DNA from 4 places in the Burkholderia sp. THE68 genome. Region 1 is predicted to be linked to each of the others. Evidence: predicted binding sites of a transcription regulator. Region 1 holds the regulator's gene; each other region holds the start of a gene.
The links. Region 1 encodes LexA, which represses DNA repair genes until DNA is damaged. Its sites were predicted from a motif close to ACTGTATNNNNATACAGT; they were not measured.
Positions count from the first base shown of each region.

Region 2: a site for LexA is predicted at 1,616-1,633, ahead of imuA (translesion DNA synthesis-associated protein ImuA). Genes of this name have one in related genera too.
Region 3: a site for LexA is predicted at 2,468-2,485, ahead of imuA (translesion DNA synthesis-associated protein ImuA). Genes of this name have one in related genera too.
Region 4: a site for LexA is predicted at 2,395-2,412, ahead of BTHE68_RS09330 (ATP-dependent helicase). Genes of this name have one in related genera too.

Region 1 covers NZ_AP022315.1:1,231,258-1,236,858, reverse strand. Annotated here, with positions in the region: gene cysW (sulfate ABC transporter permease subunit CysW) at 1-597, opposite strand, end outside; gene cysT (sulfate ABC transporter permease subunit CysT) at 642-1,547, opposite strand; gene BTHE68_RS05895 (sulfate ABC transporter substrate-binding protein) at 1,653-2,687, opposite strand; gene lexA (transcriptional repressor LexA) at 2,946-3,623, shown strand; gene BTHE68_RS05885 (hypothetical protein) at 3,827-4,153, shown strand; gene BTHE68_RS05880 (DUF2939 domain-containing protein) at 4,256-4,858, shown strand; gene BTHE68_RS05875 (universal stress protein) at 4,877-5,386, opposite strand.
Region 2 covers NZ_AP022315.1:1,661,073-1,666,673, forward strand. Annotated here, with positions in the region: gene BTHE68_RS07855 (Y-family DNA polymerase) at 1-799, opposite strand, end outside; gene imuA (translesion DNA synthesis-associated protein ImuA) at 684-1,547, opposite strand; rRNA gene rrf (5S ribosomal RNA) at 1,769-1,881, opposite strand; rRNA gene BTHE68_RS07870 (23S ribosomal RNA) at 2,016-4,902, opposite strand; tRNA gene BTHE68_RS07875 (tRNA-Ala) at 5,191-5,266, opposite strand; tRNA gene BTHE68_RS07880 (tRNA-Ile) at 5,317-5,393, opposite strand; rRNA gene BTHE68_RS07885 (16S ribosomal RNA) at 5,456-5,601, opposite strand, start outside.
Region 3 covers NZ_AP022319.1:740,364-745,964, forward strand. Annotated here, with positions in the region: gene BTHE68_RS31890 (error-prone DNA polymerase) at 1-343, opposite strand, end outside; gene BTHE68_RS31895 (Y-family DNA polymerase) at 356-1,819, opposite strand; gene imuA (translesion DNA synthesis-associated protein ImuA) at 1,743-2,456, opposite strand; gene BTHE68_RS31905 (AbrB/MazE/SpoVT family DNA-binding domain-containing protein) at 2,610-2,828, shown strand; gene BTHE68_RS31910 (hypothetical protein) at 2,837-3,181, shown strand; gene BTHE68_RS31915 (SOS response-associated peptidase family protein) at 3,219-4,178, shown strand; gene BTHE68_RS31920 (hypothetical protein) at 4,393-4,665, shown strand; gene BTHE68_RS31925 (hypothetical protein) at 4,839-5,030, opposite strand; gene BTHE68_RS31930 (hypothetical protein) at 5,457-5,601, shown strand, end outside.
Region 4 covers NZ_AP022315.1:1,962,502-1,968,102, reverse strand. Annotated here, with positions in the region: gene BTHE68_RS09350 (MATE family efflux transporter) at 1-798, opposite strand, end outside; gene BTHE68_RS09345 (RNA-binding S4 domain-containing protein) at 1,052-1,273, opposite strand; gene BTHE68_RS09340 (flagellar biosynthesis protein FlhF) at 1,586-1,975, shown strand; gene BTHE68_RS09335 (hypothetical protein) at 2,037-2,294, shown strand; gene BTHE68_RS09330 (ATP-dependent helicase) at 2,447-4,576, shown strand; gene BTHE68_RS09325 (DUF4088 family protein) at 4,598-5,362, opposite strand; gene BTHE68_RS09320 (AzlD domain-containing protein) at 5,529-5,601, opposite strand, start outside.

The DNA.
Region 1 (5,601 bases):
GCCCCACTTCACGTTGGGCAGCGTCACGCGCCGGAAAATCTGCCAGCCCGACGCGCCGAGCACATGGGCCGCTTCCTCTTCGTCGTTGCCCTGCGCCTGCATCAGCGGAATCAGCTCGCGCGCGACGAACGGGAACGTCACGAAGATCGTCGCGAGCACGATGCCCGGCACCGCGAAGATGATCTGCACGTCGTGCGCGGCGAGCCACGGGCCGAACCAGCCCTGCGCGCCGAACATCAGCACGTAGATGAGACCCGAGATCACCGGCGACACGGAGAACGGCAGATCGATCAGCGTGGTCAGGAGCGCCTTGCCGCGAAACTCGAACTTCGCGATGGCCCACGACGCCGCCAGCCCGAACACCACATTCAGCGGCACGGCAATCGCGGCGGTCATGAGCGTCAGCTTGATGGCCGACCACGCATCCGGGTCCTTCAGCGACTCGAAATAATAGTCGATGCCTTTCGCGAACGCCTGCACGAACACGGCGACGAGCGGCACGACGAGAAAGAGCGCCAGGAACACGAGCGCGATGCCCGTCAGCAGCCAGCGCACTGCGCGCGGCTCGGTGACCGGATTGAGGCTGTTCTCGTGCATGCGCGCGGCGGCGTTCACCGGCAACGCCTTGCTGTTTGGCGTGCTCATGCGCGACCTCCGCCCTGATGTCCGACATGCAGCGAGGGGCCGACCGCGACGGCAGGCGCCGCGCCCGTCTTGCTGGTGCGCCGCTGCAGGAACCATTGCAGCGTATTGATGAGCAGCAGCATCAGGAACGACACGCACAGCATCACCACGGCGAGCGCGGTTGCGCCGGCGTAGTCGTACTGTTCGAGCTTCGTGATGATGAGCAGCGACGTGATCTCCGATTTCATCGGCACATTGCCTGCGATGAAGATGACCGAGCCGTACTCGCCGAGCGCGCGCGCGAACGCGAGCGCGAAGCCGGTCAAAAGCGCGGGAAAGAGCGAAGGCAGCACGACGCGGCGAAACGTGAGCCAGCGCGTCGCGCCGAGGCACGCGGCGGCTTCTTCCTGTTCGCGCTCGAAGTCTTCGAGCACTGGCTGGACAGTACGCACGACGAACGGCAAGCCGATGAACGTCAGCGCGACGAGCACACCGAGCGGCGTGAACGCGACCTTGATGCCGAGCGGCGCGAGAAACTGCCCGATCCAGCCGTTACCCGCATAGACCGCCGCGAGCGAGATGCCGGCGACCGAGGTCGGCAGCGCAAACGGCAAATCGACGATCGCGTCGACGATGCGCTTGAACGGAAACGTGTAGCGCACGAGCACCCACGCGACCAGAAAACCGAACACCGCGTTGATGAGCGCGCCGCCGAGCGCCGCGCTGAACGTCAGCCGGTAAGACGCCAGCACGCGCGGCGAAGTCACCGCGCGCACGAACTGCGCCCAGTCGAGCGTCGCGGTCTTCGCGAAGGTGGCGGCAAGCGGAATCAGCACCACGAGGCTTAAGTACGCCACCGTGATGCCGAGCGTCAGGCCGAACCCGGGAAGCGCGCTCGGCTTCTTGAATGTGAGGGTCGTCATCCTTGATTGATCCTTGGTTGCGCGCCGGGGTCGGGCACGCGTTGCTGCTTCGGGCGCGCGGCGTCATTGACGCGCCGCTGCGCCCACTTCTTGCGCTTCTTCTGCTTATTGCGGTTGATAGATCGAATCGAACACGCCGCCGTCGGCGAAGTGCGTCTTTTGCGCCTTGGTCCAGCCGCCGAACGTGTCGTCGATGGTGTAGAGCTTCAGCTTCGGAAACTGCTTCGTGAGTTCGGCGGGCACCTTGTCCGAACGCGGCCGATAGAAGTTGCGCGCGGCGATGGTCTGTCCTTCGTCGCTATACAGATACTTGAGATAGGCTTCGGCGAGCTTGCGCGTGCCGTGCTTGTCGACGACCTTGTCGACTACCGCGACCGGCGGCTCGGCCAGAATGCTCACCGTCGGCACCACGATCTCGAACTTGTCCGTGCCGAACTCCTTCACCGAGAGAAACGCCTCGTTTTCCCACGCGATCAGTACGTCGCCCTGGCCGCGCTGCACGAAGCTCGTCGTGGCGCCGCGCGCGCCGGAATCGAGCACGCCGGCGTTCTTGTAGAGCTTGGTCACGAAATCCTTGGCGGTCTGCTCGTTGCCGCCCGGCTTGTGCTGCGCGTAGGCCCACGCAGCCAGATAGTTCCAGCGCGCGCCGCCCGAGGTCTTCGGGTTCGGCGTGACGATCGACACGCCCGGCTTGGCCAGATCGTCCCAGTCCTTGATGTGCTTCGGATTGCCCTTGCGCACGAGAAACACGATCGTCGACGTGTACGGCGATGCGTTGTCCGGCAGGCGCTTCTGCCAGTCCGCGTTGACGAGGCCCTTGGAAGCGAGCGCATCGATGTCATAGGCGAGCGCGAGCGTCACGACGTCCGCCTGCAGGCCGTCGAGCACCGCGCGCGCCTGTCCGCCCGAGCCGCCGTGCGACTGCTTGAAGGTCACCGTCTCGCCCGTATCGGCCTTCCACTTCTTCGCGAACGCCTGATTGAAGTCCTGATACAACTCGCGGGTCGGGTCGTAGGAGACATTCAGAAACGACGTCTGCGCGTGCGCGGACGCGACCATGCCGAAGCTCGCGGCCGTCAGCGCCGCTGCCGCGAACAGACGCCGCGCGCCCTTGCCTAATCCCAGTGTGATGCTTTGCATTCCCCGTTCTCCGTCTTATCGAATTGACGGAATCAGTCTAACGAGGCGTCTATATGAATGAAAATAATCGTTATTCACTTTTTTATACGAAAAACTGCTAAGAAGCATATTCCTGGATGGAAAAAGGGCGCGCGCCCGGCAACCGACTGTTTCGCAGGCTGGCGGGCACGAACTTAAAGTAAAGCTTGAAAAGCGCGAAATACTGTATAAAAATACAGTCACCTGTCCATTCATACAGTGCATCCGGGACCTGAGCCAGTGACCAAGACATCCAAACTTACCGCGCGGCAACAGCAGGTGTTCGAGCTCATCCAGCGTGCGATCGACCGCACCGGCTTCCCGCCTACGCGCGCCGAGATTGCGGCCGAGCTGGGTTTCAGCTCGGCGAATTCCGCCGAGGAACACCTTCGGGCGCTGGCGCGCAAGGGCGTGATCGAGCTGGCGGCGGGTTCGTCGCGCGGCATCCGGCTGCTCGGCGATGCATCGCGCATCGACCGCTCCGAGGAGTTGCCGCACCAGTTCACGCTGCCGCATCAGAGCATCATGCAACTGTCGCTGCCGCTCGTCGGGCGGGTCGCGGCAGGTAGCCCGATCCTCGCGCAGGAGCACATCTCGCAGCACTACTCGTGCGATCCCGCGCTGTTCTCTGACAAGCCCGACTATCTGTTGAAAGTGCGCGGGCTGTCGATGCGCGACGCGGGCATCCTCGATGGCGACCTGCTCGCCGTGCAGAAGCGCAACGAAGCGAAGGACGGACAGATCGTCGTCGCGCGTCTGGGCGACGACGTCACGGTGAAACGCTGGAAGCGCCGTCCCGACGGCGTCGAACTGATCGCCGAGAACCCGGATTACGAAAACATTTTCGTGCGCTCCGGCAACAGCGATTTCGCGCTCGAAGGCATCGCCGTCGGACTGATCCGCTCGGGCGAGTTCTGACGGCGCGCCGCGCGGGCGGCGAGGCGCGAAAGTCGAAGACAGATTGCACGAGATTTTCGCAACGGGACGGAAAATGTCCCGTTCAAATATCAAGATAGCCTCACCAACCGCTTCAACGTCCGTCCAGGGCGTCCCAAACACAACAAGCATGACGGCCATCGTTCCGGTGCGCCGCGGTGCATCCTATCGTCTGGAGAGTCATCATGGAACGTTTTGCCCGTCTGCTGCCCTTCCGTCAGTTCGGCCGCTTGCGTCATCTGCGCGCGCTGATCACGTGCGGCACGCCGCGCGCCGAATCCGCGCCCGATCTCTTCGACGAAATGCCCGCGTTGCCGTCGCGCCAGCCGGCTTTTGCGCGCGTGTCGCTGAGCAGCACGGTGCATGCGGAACCCGAACAGCGCGCGCCGGTGCGGGTGTATCGCGGACAATCGAGGGTGATTCTGGTCGGCAAGATCGACGAAGTGTCGCGCATGATCGACCGCTGTATCGCCGAGGAAGACGCGGGGCTGACGGGAGGCATCCTCGCCTGATATTGCGGCGAACCGCACGCCGAACGTGAATTTCCGGGATATAAACCGCCTGCGCGCTGTCAATCCCGGATTCACGTTCCGCAAACGAGGCTTCGCCGTCGCATGTCCCGCACTACCCGTTCTGTCGTTGCCGCGCTCGTCGTCCTGATACTCGTCGCGGCGCTCGGTTTCATCTATGCGTCACCTTACATCGCACTGGACCGCGTGAAGCGCGCGGCCGATGCGCGCGACGCGCAGACAGTCAATCAATACGTCGATTTTCCCGCGTTGCGCGCGAGTCTCAAGGAACAGGTCGCCGCGCTGCTGACGCGGCGTGTCGATATCCAGAAAAGCGGCAATCCGCTCGCGATCATCGGAGCGATGATCGGCGCGGCGCTCGTCGGTCCGCTGGTCGATTCTTACGCAACCCCGGACGGCGTCGCGGCCATTCTGAACGGCATTCCACCGCGCGGCGATCCGGGAGAACGTCCGCCACAGGCGGGCAATGGCGGCGCATCGGCAAGTGCCGCGGACGCGCCCGCATCCGCTGTCACGGCCGCGCAGCCAGCGCCGAAAGCGCCGCCGCAGACCACGGCGGGCTACCGAAGCCTGAACACGTTCGTCGTCACGTATCAGCACGGCGCCGGCGATGCGCGTTACTCGGCGATTTTCCGCCGCGACGGACTCGTGTCGTGGAAGCTCGTCGCGGTCGATCTCAACGGCTGATCCGTCGAGCGCCCACGCTCAGGCGCCGGCTTCGGCCTTGACCGGTTTCGCCGCGTAAGCCGCTTCGTCTTCGGCTTCCGCCGATTCACCCGCCTGACACACGGCAACGAGAATGCTGCATTTCACGCGATCGAGCAGCGGCGTGTTGCCTGCGCCCATCCACCAGCGCGCAAGTCCGCTGCGGCACCGATGCCCGACCACGACGAGATCGACCTGCAGGCTTTCCGCGAGCGCCGCGATTTCGTCGATCGGATGGCCGAACGCGAAATGCCCCTGCGCCTGAAGACCGCGTTCGCGCAGCCATTCCACGCCTTCCTGCAGGATGTCGCGCGCGGCCTCTTCGAAGCGTCCGCAGGCCATATCGGTTAGCAGTCCGGCGCTCTGCGCGATGCTGGAGCGCATGTCGACCACCGCGAGGACGTGCGTCTCGGCATTCAGATCCAGCGCGAGATTCGCGCCTTGCCGCAATGCCTTGCGACCCTCTCTGGAGCCGTCATAGCACAGCAGGATTTTTCGATAGCTATCCATCGTGACCTCCCTGGCCAACTTGCCCGTCGCGCTCCGTTCGATGCGAAGCGTAGCGCGATTTACCTGCGGCGTTTCTTCATCATGGTGTGTCGCCCCATACGTGGCAACGCTGGAAAACGCTAACCGCCGCGAACGTGCTAGCTCGCACCGTGCCAGAACCCCGGGCGCACCGGCGGACAAGCCTCTGGCACTTTCGGCCGGAACCGGTTCGACAC
Region 2 (5,601 bases), 430 kb from region 1:
GTTCGAGCCGCGCTTCGAACGACGCCGGCGCGCAAAACGCCTCGCGCGGGTCGGGCGCCTGTCCGTATGCCTGCGCGAGCCATTGCAGGACGCCTTGCCCGAACCGTCGCGCGACACCCTTGCGCGGCAGACGGCGCAAATCGGCAAGCGTCGCACAGCCGATCTGTTCGAACGCGTTGCCGTGCGAATGCGCCGACGGCACGAGCGTTACGGGCAGCTCATCGAGCACGCGTATGAGCGTCGTCTCTTTCACGATACGCACGCGACGCGCCACACGACGCGTGCGCGCGTGCGCCAGCAACCATGCGCCCCACGCAGTCGGCGCGCAACCCATGCGCGAGGTGAAGCCGCATCCTTTCACCGTCGACGTCACCCTGGACAGCAACGCGCGCAATCCGCCGAAGAGCCGCATGCTCGCGCCGACTTCGAGCAGCACCGTGTTCGCATGGGTCAGCACGACTTTGGGCGTGAACGCGAGCAACGCCAGCGCAACGGCTTCGAGTGCGCGCTGCTCTTCGCGAATATCGACGGCGAGCAACGTCAGCTGGGGCGCCAGCGCGAACGCATGCGAGCGCGTACAGCCAGGCCGCACGCCGAGCCTAAACGCGACGAGATCGGGCATCAGGATGCGCGCGTGATCGGCGAGCGCGAAGCAGGGCTGATCGATTTCGTCGACGCGGCTGTCATTCGGCGTCGATGCTGCTCCAGGCGAGATCGAACTCGCCGATGCCGAGGGCATCGATGGCGGCCTGACTGCTTCGAGCGATAAAAGCGGCAATGTCACCGCTATCCACAACATGTTTGACCTCTCGTGCTTTCCTTGCCTGATGCGCGCGACGAATATGTTCGGGCAGCGCAGGCATCTGCAACGGCACGCTCAACCGCAACGGCTTGCCCAGCAACGGACCGCGCCGCTTGATGATGTCGATCTCGAGCATGACGGCCTGCATCCATTCGCGACGGTTCATCGTCTGCGCGTTGGCGGGAAGTATCGGCTTGCAGACCATGCGCAGCGGCGCGGCAGATGATTGCTTCGCCGCTTTGAGCGGGCGGAACAGGAACGCCAGCGACTGCGCTTCCTGAGCCGCCACTTGCAGCCTTCGCAGCGCTTCTGAACGCACTTGCGGTAGCCAGATCAGCACAGCGCCGATGCCTTCCTGCTTCAGCGACTGTTCCGCCGCCCAGAGCACCTGATCCTCCGGCGCCTTGACCCAGACGAGTTTGTTCACCGAGATGTTCATCGCCCGAAGCGCCGCCAGATTGGGCTTCCACGGGGGCGCGACGAATATGACGGAGCGGCCTTTGCTTGCTGTCAGCTCTCGAAGCGTGTGCGCGAGCAGCCTGATTTCACCGACGCCGCTCTCCTCGATCAGCAATTCGGTGACTGAGCCAGGCATCCATCCGGCGCCGGGCAAGGCGAGGTCGAGCGTCCGAAAACCGCTCGAGACGATGTTCGAGTCGGGATCGTTGATCGGACTGCCCTGCCAGACCTGACGCTGCAGATGCGATGTCAGCCCGATATCGAGCAATGAAAGTGCTGCACCCATGAGTTTCCCCGTCCAGCGCGAATACAAGGGCCTGCTCATGGTTCGAGCGCTCGGCGACCTCTGGTTTTACTGTATATTTATACAGTATTTTGCTGTGGGAAGGTAAACAACCGGTGGGCCGGCGCACGCTGTCAGGCCACGAAGGGAGAGGAGAAGGATGTGGGGCAGAAACGCAAAAACCCCACCTTTGCGGGGTGGGGTTTTTGTTTGCGGCATGAGGAGCCTGACGATTACCTACTTTCACACGGGAACCCGCACTATCATCGGCGTGGAGTCGTTTCACGGTCCTGTTCGGGATGGGAAGGGGTGGGACCGACTCGCTATGGTCATCAGGCATGACTTGTTGTTGAGCGCCTGTGGGCGCACAACCAATCTGGGAAGAAGCGGTAAAGAATTCGGGTGGCGATTGTCGCACACGCTGTGACTCGCCAGTGCGGGCTCCTGAGGAGGCACAAACACACTGGTTATAGGATCAAGCCTTACGGGCAATTAGTATCAGTTAGCTCAATGCATTACTGCACTTACACACCTGACCTATCAACGTCCTGGTCTGGAACGACCCTTCAAGGGGCTCGAAGCCCCGGGGATATCTCATCTTAAGGCGAGTTTCCCGCTTAGATGCTTTCAGCGGTTATCTCTTCCGAACATAGCTACCCGGCGATGCCACTGGCGTGACAACCGGTACACCAGAGGTTCGTCCACTCCGGTCCTCTCGTACTAGGAGCAGCCCCCTTCAAATATCCAACGCCCACGGCAGATAGGGACCAAACTGTCTCACGACGTTTTAAACCCAGCTCACGTACCTCTTTAAATGGCGAACAGCCATACCCTTGGGACCGGCTACAGCCCCAGGATGAGATGAGCCGACATCGAGGTGCCAAACACCGCCGTCGATATGAACTCTTGGGCGGTATCAGCCTGTTATCCCCAGAGTACCTTTTATCCGTTGAGCGATGGCCCTTCCATACAGAACCACCGGATCACTATGACCTGCTTTCGCACCTGCTCGACTTGTCGGTCTCGCAGTTAAGCACGCTTATGCCATTGCACTATCAGCACGATTTCCGACCGTACCTAGCGTACCTTCGTACTCCTCCGTTACACTTTGGGAGGAGACCGCCCCAGTCAAACTGCCTACCATGCACTGTCCCCGATCCAGATCATGGACCAAGGTTAGAACCTCAAACAAACCAGGGTGGTATTTCAAGGACGGCTCCACGCAAACTAGCGTTCACGCTTCATAGCCTCCCACCTATCCTACACAGATCGGTTCAAAGTCCAATGCAAAGCTACAGTAAAGGTTCATGGGGTCTTTCCGTCTAGCCGCGGGGAGATTGCATCATCACAAACACTTCAACTTCGCTGAGTCTCGGGAGGAGACAGTGTGGCCATCGTTACGCCATTCGTGCAGGTCGGAACTTACCCGACAAGGAATTTCGCTACCTTAGGACCGTTATAGTTACGGCCGCCGTTTACCGGGACTTCAATCAAGAGCTTGCACCCCATCATTTAATCTTCCGGCACCGGGCAGGCGTCACACCCTATACGTCCACTTTCGTGTTTGCAGAGTGCTGTGTTTTTATTAAACAGTCGCAGCCACCAGTTTATTGCAACCCTTTCACCCTCCTGGCGCAGGCCAGTCAAGCTACAAGGGCGTACCTTATCCCGAAGTTACGGTACCAATTTGCCGAGTTCCTTCTCCCGAGTTCTCTCAAGCGCCTTAGAATACTCATCTCGCCCACCTGTGTCGGTTTGCGGTACGGTCACTATTAGACTGAAGCTTAGAGGCTTTTCTTGGAACCACTTCCAATTGCTTCGCTTCCTAAGAAGCTCGCGCCACACCCTTGAATTACGCGCCCGGATTTGCCTAAGCGCCTTCTCCAATGCAGCGACCGGGACGTCCAACACCCGGACAACCTTCCGCGATCCGTCCCCCCATCGCATCTAACAATGGTGCAGGAATATTGACCTGCTTCCCATCAGCTACGCATTTCTGCCTCGCCTTAGGGGCCGACTCACCCTACGCCGATGAACGTTGCGTAGGAAACCTTGGGCTTACGGCGAGGGGGCTTTTCACCCCCTTTATCGCTACTCATGTCAGCATTCGCACTTCCGATACCTCCAGCACGCTTTTCAACGCACCTTCGCAGGCTTACGGAACGCTCTCCTACCACACACGTATCTTTCAACGTGTATCCGCAGCTTCGGTGACTGGCTTGAGCCCCGTTACATCTTCCGCGCAGGACGACTCGATCAGTGAGCTATTACGCTTTCTTTAAAGGGTGGCTGCTTCTAAGCCAACCTCCTGACTGTTTTAGCCTTCCCACTTCGTTTCCCACTTAGCCAATCTTTGGGACCTTAGCTGGCGGTCTGGGTTGTTTCCCTCTTGACACCGGACGTTAGCACCCGATGTCTGTCTCCCGTGATTGCACTCTTCGGTATTCGGAGTTTGCTATGGCGTAGTAATCCGCAATGGACCCCACAACCATGACAGTGCTCTACCCCCGAAGGTGATACACGAGGCACTACCTAAATAGTTTTCGGAGAGAACCAGCTATTTCCAAGTTTGTTTAGCCTTTCACCCCTATCCACAGCTCATCCCCTAACTTTTCAACGTTAGTGGGTTCGGTCCTCCAGTACGTGTTACCGCACCTTCAACCTGGCCATGGATAGATCACTTGGTTTCGGGTCTACGCCCAGCAACTGATCGCCCTATTCGGACTCGCTTTCGCTACGCCTGCCTTAATCAGTTAAGCTCGCTACTGAACGTAAGTCGCTGACCCATTATACAAAAGGTACGCCGTCACCCGTTTCCAGGCTCCGACTGTTTGTATGCATGCGGTTTCAGGATCTATTTCACTCCCCTCCCGGGGTTCTTTTCGCCTTTCCCTCACGGTACTGGTTCACTATCGGTCGATCACGAGTATTTAGCCTTGGAGGATGGTCCCCCCATCTTCAGACAGGATTTCACGTGTCCCGCCCTACTTGTCGTACACCTAGTTCTTTCAACCTATTTTCGCCTACAGGGCTATCACCTGCTAGGGCCGCACTTTCCAGAGCGTTCGGCTAATAAGTCAAATAAAGAGTACAGGCTGATCCCATTTCGCTCGCCACTACTCTGGGAATCTCGGTTGATTTCTTTTCCTGCGGTTACTTAGATGTTTCAGTTCACCGCGTTCGCTTCACTAAGCCTATGTATTCAGCTTAGGATGACCCATACGGGCCGGGTTTCCCCATTCGGACATCTACGGATCAAAGCTCGTTTGCCAGCTCCCCGTAGCTTTTCGCAGGCTACCGCGTCCTTCATCGCCTGTGATCGCCAAGGCATCCACCACATGCACTTGTTCGCTTGACCCTATAACGAGTGTGTCTGCTTGCGCTTGTCACGTCCCGTCATAGGCTGAGTATTCGCGTTGTGCCGTATTCCAAAGCGATCTCTCGATCACCTTTTCATACTTGATACAATCACTACCCTTAAATCTCTACTCACACCCATCTCTAAGTGCTTTCGCGATTCTCTTTACTACTTCTTCCAGATTGTTAAAGAACGTTTAGCCGACAAGCGTGTTGCACTGCTTGCAGCATCAACTGGCTATAGTCGCCAATGCCAAGTGCTTGCAGCAAACACTTGGCATTGAAGACTTGGTGGAGGATGACGGGATCGAACCGACGACCCCCTGCTTGCAAAGCAGGTGCTCTCCCAGCTGAGCTAATCCCCCTTCCGTGGCCTGACTAGGAACGGTTGCTCCGTCAGCACGCCTCTCTCGGGTGGTGGGTCTGGTTGGATTCGAACCAACGACCCCCGCCTTATCAAGACGGTGCTCTAACCGACTGAGCTACAGACCCTTAGCCTGTCTTTCTTACAGCCGATAAGCGTGAGCGCTTAATGTTGAAGTGCGAAGCTCGAGAAAGGAGGTGATCCAGCCGCACCTTCCGATACGGCTACCTTGTTACGACTTCACCCCAGTCATGAATCCCACCGTGGTAAGCGCCCTCCTTGCGGTTAGGCTACCTACTTCTGGTGAAACCCACTCCCATGGTGTGACGGGCGGTG
Region 3 (5,601 bases), on a different replicon from region 1:
CCTTGGCTGCCCGCATGCGCCCTAACGTGATGAGCTCGGAGAGATTGCCGTAGCCGTTGCGATTCTGGGCAAGCAGGATGAGACCAAACGCTGGACTCTTGTCCGCGTTCACAAGCTGAAAGAATGACCCGATGATGAGCGGAAGCTTTTCCTCGTTCGCCTGCACGTGAGCGCGGACTACTCCCGCGAGGGAACACTCATCGGTAATGGCAAGCCCCGAATAGCCGAGCTGCGAAGCACGCAACACCAGTTCCTCGCCATGGGAGGCGCCATGGAGGAAAGAGAAGTTGGTGAACGCGAATAGCTCCGCGTAATCCGGCAACGCCAACGAGGGGAAGTCCACGACGACACCTGCTTACCCAAACAAGCCGTGGAGGAACCAGCGCACTTCTTCCGACGTCACGCTCGGCCGTTCGCGATAAATCCAGTAGCAGCTCTTGTCGGCCGCTTCGGCGACGTAATAGTCGCGGGTAACCAGTTCGCGGTCATGCCAACCTGCTTCAATGCGCTCGCCAGTTGAAACGAGTTTAAGCGGCGAACCATAGAACGGTCGATGGTTCTTCACCATGAGGCGAACGGGCTCGTCGAGCAACCAGGTTGGCCGCGGTAGTCCTACCGGCGGTATGGTTGGCTTCGCTTCATCCTGAACCGGCACCCAACGATTTGCATGCTCCGGCCGGTGGTCGGAGGTCGGCGCCGGCCGCAACACGTTCTCTGCACCAAGTCTCGCAACAAGGAGTTCGATGAGGCGATTGTGGTCTTCGGAAGACCCGCCAGGGTCAGGAAACAGCGAGTCGCTCGGCGGCTCTGCCGGCTCTACTTTGGAGGCCGTCAGTCGAACGGCAAGCACAGCAGCCGACAGTTCAGTGCGCCCGAGCCGCTCCTTGAGCAAGCGCATGAGGTGCTCTTCATGCCAGGTCGGCTCTGCAAGAGCGATTTCAAGAATGGTGGGCTCGACGGCTTGTCGGCCGCGTTCGTGCTCGAGGGATACAGTGGCGTGTGTCAGCGCGAGTTGCTGCGCGCTCAACCAACCGCAAAGCTGCACGATGAGGCGCCGCGCGGAGAAAAGCACGGCTTCGGCGTGTTCGACGCGGTCGGGCAGTTCGGTTCGGGCGCTGAAGGTTGGGGGCACTTCGAGCCACTGATACAACTCGGGCGAAAGACCATAGGCACGGTCCAGAGAGTCGAGCAAATCCACACCGCACCTCTTCTTTAGCCCTGCGCGCGGAAGGCGCCGGATGTCACTCAATGCTCGGCAGCCGAGACCTTGAAACCAATCCGCGTAGGCGCGAACCTCTTGCACGACCATGAACGGAAGCGCATCGAGATTGCGCTCGAGCGAGCGCATCTTGAGCACGCGGCATCGACCTCGCTTTGCCAGCAGCCATGCGCCTTGCCCGGTTGGTGCGACGCTCATGCGGGCCGTCACGCCTATCGACTTGACGACGCCTCGCAACTGCGAACAGATACTACGGATGCCGCCAAACAGACGCAGGCTCGCCGTCACGTCGACTACGATGGTTTCTTCGTCGCAAAGAGCAACCTGCGGCGAGAAGCGCAATAACCCGAAAGCGACTTCGCGTTGCATCTCCCGCTCGCGCTCAACATTTCGGTCGTAGACCGCCGCGTCAGGCGAAAGCGTTGTCACTCCGCCCCGCTTCATTCCTGGCAGCACACCAGCTTCCCGCGCTACTGCGTCCATCACAATCACCTTGTCGCGCTCCAGCACGACGCACCCGTGCTCAGTCGGCGGTGACCACCGCGGACGGAACACCTCCAGCGAAAGCCGGGGCAGGAAGATGGCGACGAACACGGCCATAAGGGCTGAGCAGAATCGGTGACGGTTGCAGGGCGACGGACAATGTTTCGGTTCGTGTCGGGCCTCGTCGCTTTACAACATCGACGACGAGGCCGCCGTCAGCCGGTCTGACTCCCAATCGGAGCGTCGCCGGCGATGCGTCTTGAGCGCTGGCCAGCGGCCTGATTAACACCAGCAAGGTTTCCGTCGCCTGCGCTGCGAGGTGAAGCCGTCGCAGTGCCTCGGCCCGGATGTGCTGCTGCCAGAACACGAGGGCGCCGCAGGTTTTGGCCTGAAGCACGCGCTCGGCGCACCAGAGCGCGTCCGCCGTTTTCGACGCTCGCAGTCTCATCAGCTTGTTCATCGGCAGCCCGAGAAACGAAAACGCCAAGGCGTTAGGAACGTGCGGTGCCTGCAAAAGCACCACCGGTCGGGTGCTCAACTCGGAGAGTGCTGGCCTCAACAACCGCATCTCGCCTATCCCCGGTTGCTGGAGGAGCAACTCCACCAACGCTCCGAGTGGCCAGCCGCCACCGGGCAGCTCGGCACTCAGGGCCGCATAGCCAGTGTCGACTGTCCTGCCGTATGCACGGGCGAGCTGAGACCCGCGCCAGAGGCTCGGATGAATCGACTCGATGTGTTGGGGCAAGGGGGCCATTTCAAGAAAACACTGTATATTTGTACAGTATCGTAACTCAAAATCCGAAGCAGTGAATTGCCCCTTTTAGGTCGTCACTGGACGCGCCAAGGATTATGCTGACCGCCAGTGCCAGTGCTTATCCCTCGGAGATGCAAGATTTGGAGCTGTGTTATGGCTGAATCCACAATTTCATCCAGGGGGCGAACAACCGTCCCCGCTCAAGTCAGAAAGGTGCTCAACGCCAAGCCAGGTACGCGCTTACACTGGCACGTCACGCCCGACGGTGAGGTGCTCGTCAGAGCGAAAACCCTGTCGATTAGGGAATTAGCCGGGTCGGTGAAGGTCAGTAAGCGCGTTGATATTGAAGACATGGACCCCTGGCGTAGCTGACAGCGAAAATGGACAGACTCGACATTGACGAACTTCCAGGCGCGCGTGCCGACCTGTTGTGTTTCCTGGTCGCAACCGTCGCTGCGTCACACACGCTGACGTATGAGTGGCGAATCGACCATCTTGTCGAGAGCTGTCGCATCTGGCTCGCGCGAAACGCCGCGGCGATGGACTGGCTCGACCGAGTGCTCCTCGGGCAGCTTGCGCTGAAGATTGCAAAGCGCGAGTTGCAGGACGCCGGCATCGCGGTTCGGCAGAGCGACGTGCCGGCACTGTTCACCGGCGAGATGACGCTCAATCGAGCAAGCACGGTGGTCCAGAAGATGATGAAGCTGTGCAAGGAATCGCTCTGAGCTGGCCAGCCAACGAATCGACCAAGGAAGACCACGCATGTGCTATTCGGCCCAAATCCAGGCGGACTATCGCAAGTACGTGAAGACTTTCGGTGCACACATGGACATCGAGGAATTTGCGCGCCTTTACTTCGAACGAGCCGAGGGCAGCAAAGCGAAGATTCCGAAGGCGGTCGACGACAGTTTCCGCGACCCGCAAACCGACACTGAGCGCGAAATAAAAGCGTCCATCGACCGATTCAACGCCGAACAGACGACAAAGCTCGAACAAGAGGTCTTTAAGCAGCGAACCCGCTTCGCAGATGCCGAGCGCACGTTGCAGTCGAAGATAACGAAGGCCGCCACCGAGAGTAAGCGCATCGCGACAGACAAAATCGAATCCTCGCTGCGGCGCCTTGAAGACCTCAGCCGGACTGAAGCGGAGCCGCGCGACTCGCGGATTTTTCCTGCAACCTATGCACCCGTGCTTGTCATGGAGAACGACAAGTACATGGTCAAGCCGATGCGTTACCAGTGCCGAATTGCTGGCAAACCAGCGAACTACGACGTGAAGTATCCAGGCACCTACAACGCGCGTCGGGACAACCTCGAAGGTTTTTGGAAGCCGTGCTTTGGCTACACGCATGGCCTGATACTCGTCGATGTCTTCTACGAGAACGTCAGCAAAGCCAAAATGGAAGGCACGCTGCTGGAGACACATGAGAAAGACGAGAACGTCGTCCTCGAGTTTCGCCCAAACAACGGCCAGTTGATGCACGTCGCATGCCTCTGGTCGAAATGGACCGCGCCCGGCCAACCAGACCTACTGTCGTTCGCTGCCATCACGGACGAGCCGCCGCCTGAAGTCGAGGCTGCGGGACACGACCGATGTATTGTGCCCATCAGAGCTGAGAATATCGGAACGTGGCTCAATCCGAATCCGTCAGATTTGAAGGCGATGTATGCCATCCTCGATGACAGGGACCGGCCGTACTACGAGCATCGACGTGCAGCGTAACGAGGCAGCGGGCACACAAAAGTGTTGGTATCGGTGCAAATGCATCGAGGTCGAGGCATTGGCTGCCGCGACACCGTGATTCCCGCGCTTTAGTTTGGCGATGTTCCCTGATGCACCAATCGAGCGTTTTCTGAAGGCAAGCCGCATCTCGACCCTAGGTCGAGGTACACCGCTAGTGCGCTAGACCGGCTAAGATATTCGAAAGGAGACTCGGGTGATACGCAAGACGCTTAATGCTTCGCGGCTTCAGCAAGAGGTCGACCGTCGAATTCATCGACTGCAAGAAGTCGTCGAGGACGGAGTGAAGATTCGTGTGCCGCGGCCCCTGTTGCAAGAGCCGGATAAAACAGGCTGCAACTGGAACATGACCAACTTCGGGAACGCAGTCGGCTTCGAGCGTGACATCGAGCGCGTGCTCAAAGCTGCGCGCGCGGAGTACAACCTCAGTACCGAAACGAAAGACGCTAGCAACCCGTTTGAGGACTAGCCACAAAAGCCATCGGTTCCTAAATTTGCCGGTTTCATGTTTTTCCCCGGGTTCATGCCTTCGCCGTGCAACTTCGCGTGCAAGCGCCACGTGACGTAACGGTGCAGACGCTACGCCACGCGGGACGCATTTCCTCGAAGGAATAAGCCCATGCCCTTCTCAAGGCTCGATGGTTATAGTTTCATCGACACGTGACCGGGAGCCGGGTCGGGCGTGTTCTCCAAAGTGTTCATCGAGTTGATAACGCCGTAGAGTTCAACGAGCGCTTTTTCTTTTTCCACATCATGCCCACCGACAACGCGGGCCATCTCAGTACGAGACAGTTCTTCCTCGTGATGCAGGTCAACAATAGTCAGTGTGCTCATTTCGATTCACCCTAAAAGTAGTGTGGGGCAAGGGACGGATTTTGATTGAGCGGTTCGAATTTACGCTCGCTTAGCCATATCCACGTTCTGTGCCAAGCGCAGCTTCGACACTACCGACGGCCTAACTTTATGTTTACATGGAACAATTCTGGATTTCTCCTTTCTAGGATGTCAAGTCGCGGCGGCGACGTGTTTGATTGATTGCGACACACGACAAAGCTTCTGTTGGTCACGCTGAAACATTCCGGCCGTGTCTGTCGGAGAGAGAGGCGCCCAACCCTGCTAATCGCCGGGACCCGGTCACTCACGATAAGTACGGGGTATGCGCGACGAATCTGAAATCTCCTCTTCGGGCTCGCAGCACGCTGTTGGTACCATTACGTCGTCGCACATCATCACAACCGACAAAGGGCATATAGGCGAGAAATGGACATCTTTTTCTATTGGCAGAAGTTCGAGCAGGACTTGAAGAGCGGCCAGCTCGGCTACTTCGGCTCCAACAGCGCCAAGATTGCTGAACTCAAGGAGCGTTTGCCCATGCGCCTATGGGTTTTCAAAACGCCGAAGGGCA
Region 4 (5,601 bases), 730 kb from region 1:
GAGCGTCGATTCGACGCCGTAGGTGATCGCGACCGGCCAGCCGATGCCGAACAGCTCGCCCATCAGCGGCAGGCGCGGGCGCGCGCGCGCGACGAAATGCCTGTAGCGCGGCCGCAGATGCAGCACCGCGACGAGCGCGATCGCGATGCCCCAGACGGTGATCGTGGTCGCCGCCGCCGAACCGAGAAAGCCTTCGCGCGGCAGCCCGTACGCGCCGTGAATCAGCCCGTAGTTGAGAAAGCCGTTGACGAACACGCCGCCGATCGAGATCCACAAGAGCCGCCGTGCCGCGCCGATCGCGGGCAGAAACGCGCGCATCATGCCCACGCCGATGAGACTGCCAGGTGTCCCCCAGCGCAACACCGCGCAGTATTCGCCGACGTTCTTCGCGAGCGTCGCCGGTTCGTGGAACGCGAGCAGGATCGGCTCGGCGTAGCTCAGCAGCACGAACGCGGGCACGGCGAGCAGCACGGACAGCACGAGACCGGTCCAGTAGATGCCCGGCACGCGATCGTCGGCGTTCGCGCCGCGCGCGTGGGCGACCGACACTGACACCGATGTCAGCACCCCCTGCAGCAGCGTCACCACGACGAAAAAGAGGTTCGCGCCGAGGCCGCCGGCGGCGAGCGCGTCGGGGCCGAGCGAGCCGAGCAGGATGGTGTCGGTGACGCCCATCGCCATCTGCGAGAGCTGCGCGATGGCGAGCGGCGCGGCGAGGCGCGCCGTGTCGACGGCGTGACGCGAGAGGCTCGGCGGTCCTTGATGCGCGCGCGTGGCGCGGGTGACGTGCGGTTGCATGGCTGATCGGATGGAAACAAAGACGGCGCGACAGTCAGTGCACTGAACGCCGCCGGACTGGAATGCGGAAGGGCAAAGAGCGGAGCGCGATGCGCAACACGCGCTGACGGAACGACCGACGCTGCAAACCCGGCGCTGAAACCAGAACGAAAGACGACTAGCTTATTGCGTCGCGTGCGGCATGTCGATGACGCGTTCGCTTATGGCCGGGTTTTCTCAATCGCGCGGCGTGCGCGCGCAAGTTCCGGCGACGCTATTCGGGCGCGCGCACGTGAATCGTCTGGCCGTCGAGCTTCACCTTCTGGCCCGCGCGGATCTTGCAGGTCTTGCGCATTTCCACTTTGCCGTCGACGGTGACGTCGCCCATTGCGACGCGCGCCTTCGCGGAGCCGCCGCTATCCGCGAGGCCCATCAGCTTGAGCAGGTTGTGGAGTTCGACGAAGTCGCCCGTGAGGGTGAATTGGAGTGGCGGCATGGGGGCGGGCGCAACGGAAAGCGGAGAAAGGCATCCATGATAAACCACCGCCGCCGGCGCGCCGGGCATGCGCCGTGCTGTTGGCATCGCGAGGACCGGTTATCGGACCGCAAGTGCTTCGACTGGCAAATGTAGCCAGATGAAACCGTCGGTAACAATGACTGGTTTTCGAGAACTTGCCCGATCGAGGTCCGGTCCGACCGTTTGATCGATGCAGCTTCGGTCATCTTTCCAATCGACAAAAGTCGCGCGGATCGCTCGCTTCACCGTTGTCAGAGCGCCGCCGACGCCAACTAAAGAGAGGACGAACTCATGACTCGCGCACGAATCCTTTTGATCGGTTCCGCCATCGCCACGCTCGCCGCTTCGGGCGCCTACGCGCAAACCGCGCCGCAGCCCGCGCCGATGGAACCGCAGACCATGCAGCCGGCGACGCCGCCGCAGCAGAACGTCGTCGCGCCGGCGCCGACCGATCCGCTCGTCCAGCGCCGCAACGCGAACGCCGAGGCGAACGCCGAATATCGCGCGTCGAAAAAGGCGTCGAAGGCCGAGCTGAAGGCACAGAACCAGCAGGCCAAGTCGCAATACAAGGAAGAGGTGAAGAACGCCAAGATCAACCGCAAGGCGGACAAGGACGCCGCCAAGGCGGAATTGAACGCGACGGAGCCGAGCACGCCGAAGGACACGGGCCTGCAGCACTGAACGTGACGCGTCGCGAGACCGGCGAAGTCCGGTTTCGCGGCTCAGATACAGGGAGGACATGATGAACAGAAAAACCCATGCACTGCTTGCCGCGCTGATCGCGGGGACGTTCGCGAGCGTGAGCGCGACATCGTTCGCGCAGACGACGAGCGACGCGCCGAGCGCCGCCGACCAGAAGGCCGCGAAGGAACAGACGAAGGCCGACAAGAAGGCGGCCGTCGCGCAAGCCAAGGCCGACAAGAAGAAAACCGAGGCGCAGTCCGAAGCCAACGAAGCCGCCGCCGACGCGAAGCTGAAGAACGCGAAGAAGGCGGAGTAACACGCGCTTTTTTGCAGCGATGCGAGCCCGGTTCCCTGCGGACCGGGCTCGTTGCATTTGGGGCCAAAAGCCTTGCCGAGCCAGAGACTTGCGCGCGCGGGTTGTATGGATATACAGTGTGCGTCACTCTTTTCCCGCCGCCATCTCCTCACGTGCTCACGCTTCCCGACACCGCCGACGCCGCCTCCGCCTCCGCCGCGAAACAGGTGGCCGACTATCTCGCGAAGCTCAATGAGGCGCAGCGCCAGGCCGTCGAATTCGGCGTCGATGAACCCGGCCGCGCGGGAGGGCCGCTGCTCGTCATCGCGGGTGCGGGGTCGGGCAAGACGAACACGCTCGCGCATCGCGTCGCGCATCTGCTCGTGAAGGGCGCCGATCCGCATCGCATCCTGCTGCTCACGTTTTCACGCCGCGCGGCGCTCGAAATGACACGCCGTGTCACGCGCATCGCGATGAACGCGCTCGGCACGAAAAGCGCCATCGCGCAGGGGCTGACGTGGTCGGGCACGTTTCACGGCGTCGGCGCGCGGTTGTTGCGCGATTACGCCGACCTCGTCGGGCTCGCGCCGTCGTTCACGATCAACGATCGCGAGGATTCCGCCGATCTCATGAACCTCGTGCGGCACGAGCTCGGTTTGTCGTCGAAGGAGAAGCGCTTTCCGGCCAAGTCGACATGCTTCGCGATCTACTCGCGCGTCGTCAATACGGGCGCGACGCTCAGCCACGTGCTCGATCAGTCGTATCCGTGGTGCCGCGAGTGGGAAGCCGATCTCAAGCGCCTGTTCGCCGCCTACGTGGCCGCCAAACAGGCGCAAAGCGTGCTCGATTACGACGACCTGCTGCTCTACTGGTCGCATCTCGCGGCGGAGCCGTCGGTGGCGGCGGATCTCGCGAGCCGTTTCGATCACGTGCTCGTCGACGAATATCAGGACACCAATCGCCTGCAGGCGTCGATCCTGCTCGCGATGAAACCGGACGGGCGCGGCCTCACCGTCGTCGGCGACGATGCGCAATCCATCTACTCGTTTCGCGGCGCGACGGTGCGCAATATCCTCGATTTTCCGGGCCATTTCGATCCGCCCGCCGCGACCGTCACGCTCGATCGCAACTATCGTTCGACGCAACCGATCCTGGAGGCGTCGAACGCCGTGATCGGGCTCGCGTCCGAGCGCTACACGAAGAATCTCTGGACCGACAAGGCATCGGCGCAAAAGCCGCGCGTCGTGTCCGTCGCCGACGAAGCGGATCAGGCGCGCTATGTCGTCGAGAAAGTGCTGGAGGCGCGCGAGTCGGGCATGAGGCTCAAGTCGCAGGCGGTGCTGTTTCGCGCCGCGCATCACAGCGCGACGCTCGAAATCGAACTCACGCGGCGCAATATTCCGTTCGTGAAGTTCGGCGGTCTCAAGTTTCTCGATTCCGTCCATGTGAAGGACGTGCTTTCGGTGCTGCGCTGGGCCGAGAATCCGCGCGATCGCGTGGCGGGCTTTCGCGTCGCGCAATTGCTGCCGGGCATCGGGCCCGCCATCGCTGCGCGTCTGCTGGATAGCGTGAGCGCGCCGGATGCGGTTGCTGCGGGCGCGATCGCATCGTTCGCCGCGCCCGCCCGCGCCAGCGAGGACTGGCCGCGCTTCGTCGGCCTGATGGCGAAGCTCTGCGGGCGCGAGTCGGGCTGGCCTGCCGAGTTCGAAATGATCCGCCGCTGGTACGAGCCGCACCTCGAACGCAATCACGAGGACGCGGCGATCCGCATCGGCGATATTTTGCAGATGGAGAGCATCGCGTCCACGTATCCGACGCGCGAGCGCTTTCTCACCGAACTCACGCTCGATCCGCCCGACGCCACCAGCGACGAATCCGGCGTGCCGCTGCTGGACGAGGACTATCTGATCCTCTCGACCATCCATTCGGCGAAGGGCCAGGAATGGCGCAACGTGTTCGTGCTGAACGGCGTGGACGGTTGCATCCCGTCCGATCTCGGCACCGGCAGCGACGAGGAAATCGACGAGGAGCGGCGTCTTTTATACGTCGCGATGACGCGCGCGAAGGAAGATCTGCACATCGTTACGCCGCAGCGTTTCTACGTGCACAACCAGACGCATCTGGGCGACCGCCACGTGTGGGCGCAACGCACACGCTTCATCCCGCCGCATCTCATGCAGAACTTCGAAGCGGCGGCGTGGCCGCCGGTGATCGCGCCCGCAGCACCGACGGCGGCGGGACTGGCGGCGGCCGCGAAAGCGAAAATCGATATCGCGGCGCGCCTGAAGGGAATGTGGGAGTAGGGCGGAGCTCGCCTCAGCACTTCAGCGCTGCGCGCGCGTGGTTCGCGGCGCGCGCGGCGTCGGCGCGAAGATGCTGCGCAGCCACGCGGCGAAACGCGTGAAGCCGTCATAAGGCTCTTCGATGAACAGCTCGGGCCGCAGCGAGCGCAGATACTCCAGCACCTGTTGCGCTTCCTGCTTCGGAATCGAGCCGTAAACGATGCCGAGCCGCAGCAGGCCGCGCAGCTCGCCGAGCTTTTCCCGCGCGTTCGAACCGACGCTCGTTTCCACCAAAATCTTGGTTTCGTACGCGCGCTGGCGCAGCGAATCGGCGAGACGCCACGCGGGCGTCTGCATCTTTTCCTCGACTTCGCGAATGTCCGCCGCCGCCGACTTGATCTGCGAAGCAAGCACGTCCACTTGCGACACATCGCCGTTCGCTTCGGTGACGATCGCCGTCGCCCACTCGCGCGACGCCTTGATGAGGTCCTCGGCGGTCCAGTCGGCGCGGATCGCGAACGCGAAACCGTGTTCGGCCGCCTGACGGATCAGGATTTCGACGACATCCGGAAATTCCTTGTCGAGCGCGCGCTTCGCCCACGCATACTGGCCGTGCGTGAGCATGCGCTGCACCGCCTGCTCGGTGAGCGGCGTGTGGTTGTCGAGCAGCTTCGCGCGCAGGAAGTCCTCGAACGACGGCGTGACGAATTGTGGATCCAGCTTCAGCGACAGGCGCAGAAACGCTTCGAAGTCGCGCTGCAGCGAAGCGATGGTCTCGTCGCGAAGCGAAAGGGTGATTTGACGCATGTTGGTTCCCGGTTCCGCCGGTCGGTCGCCCGATGGCGGGAAATGCTGGCGGCGCCGCTTCTCAGGGCGGAGTCCATTCGTTTCTGATAACGGCGCGCTTTCCGGGAACTTGAGGTTTCTTTGCAGCTTTTTGAAAGCCGATCGATACGTGAGCGCCGAAGAAGGCTCAGCGCAGCACAGCGAACTGCCACGCGAAAAACACCGCGAGCGCCACCGCAATCGTCAAAAGCGGGCGTTTC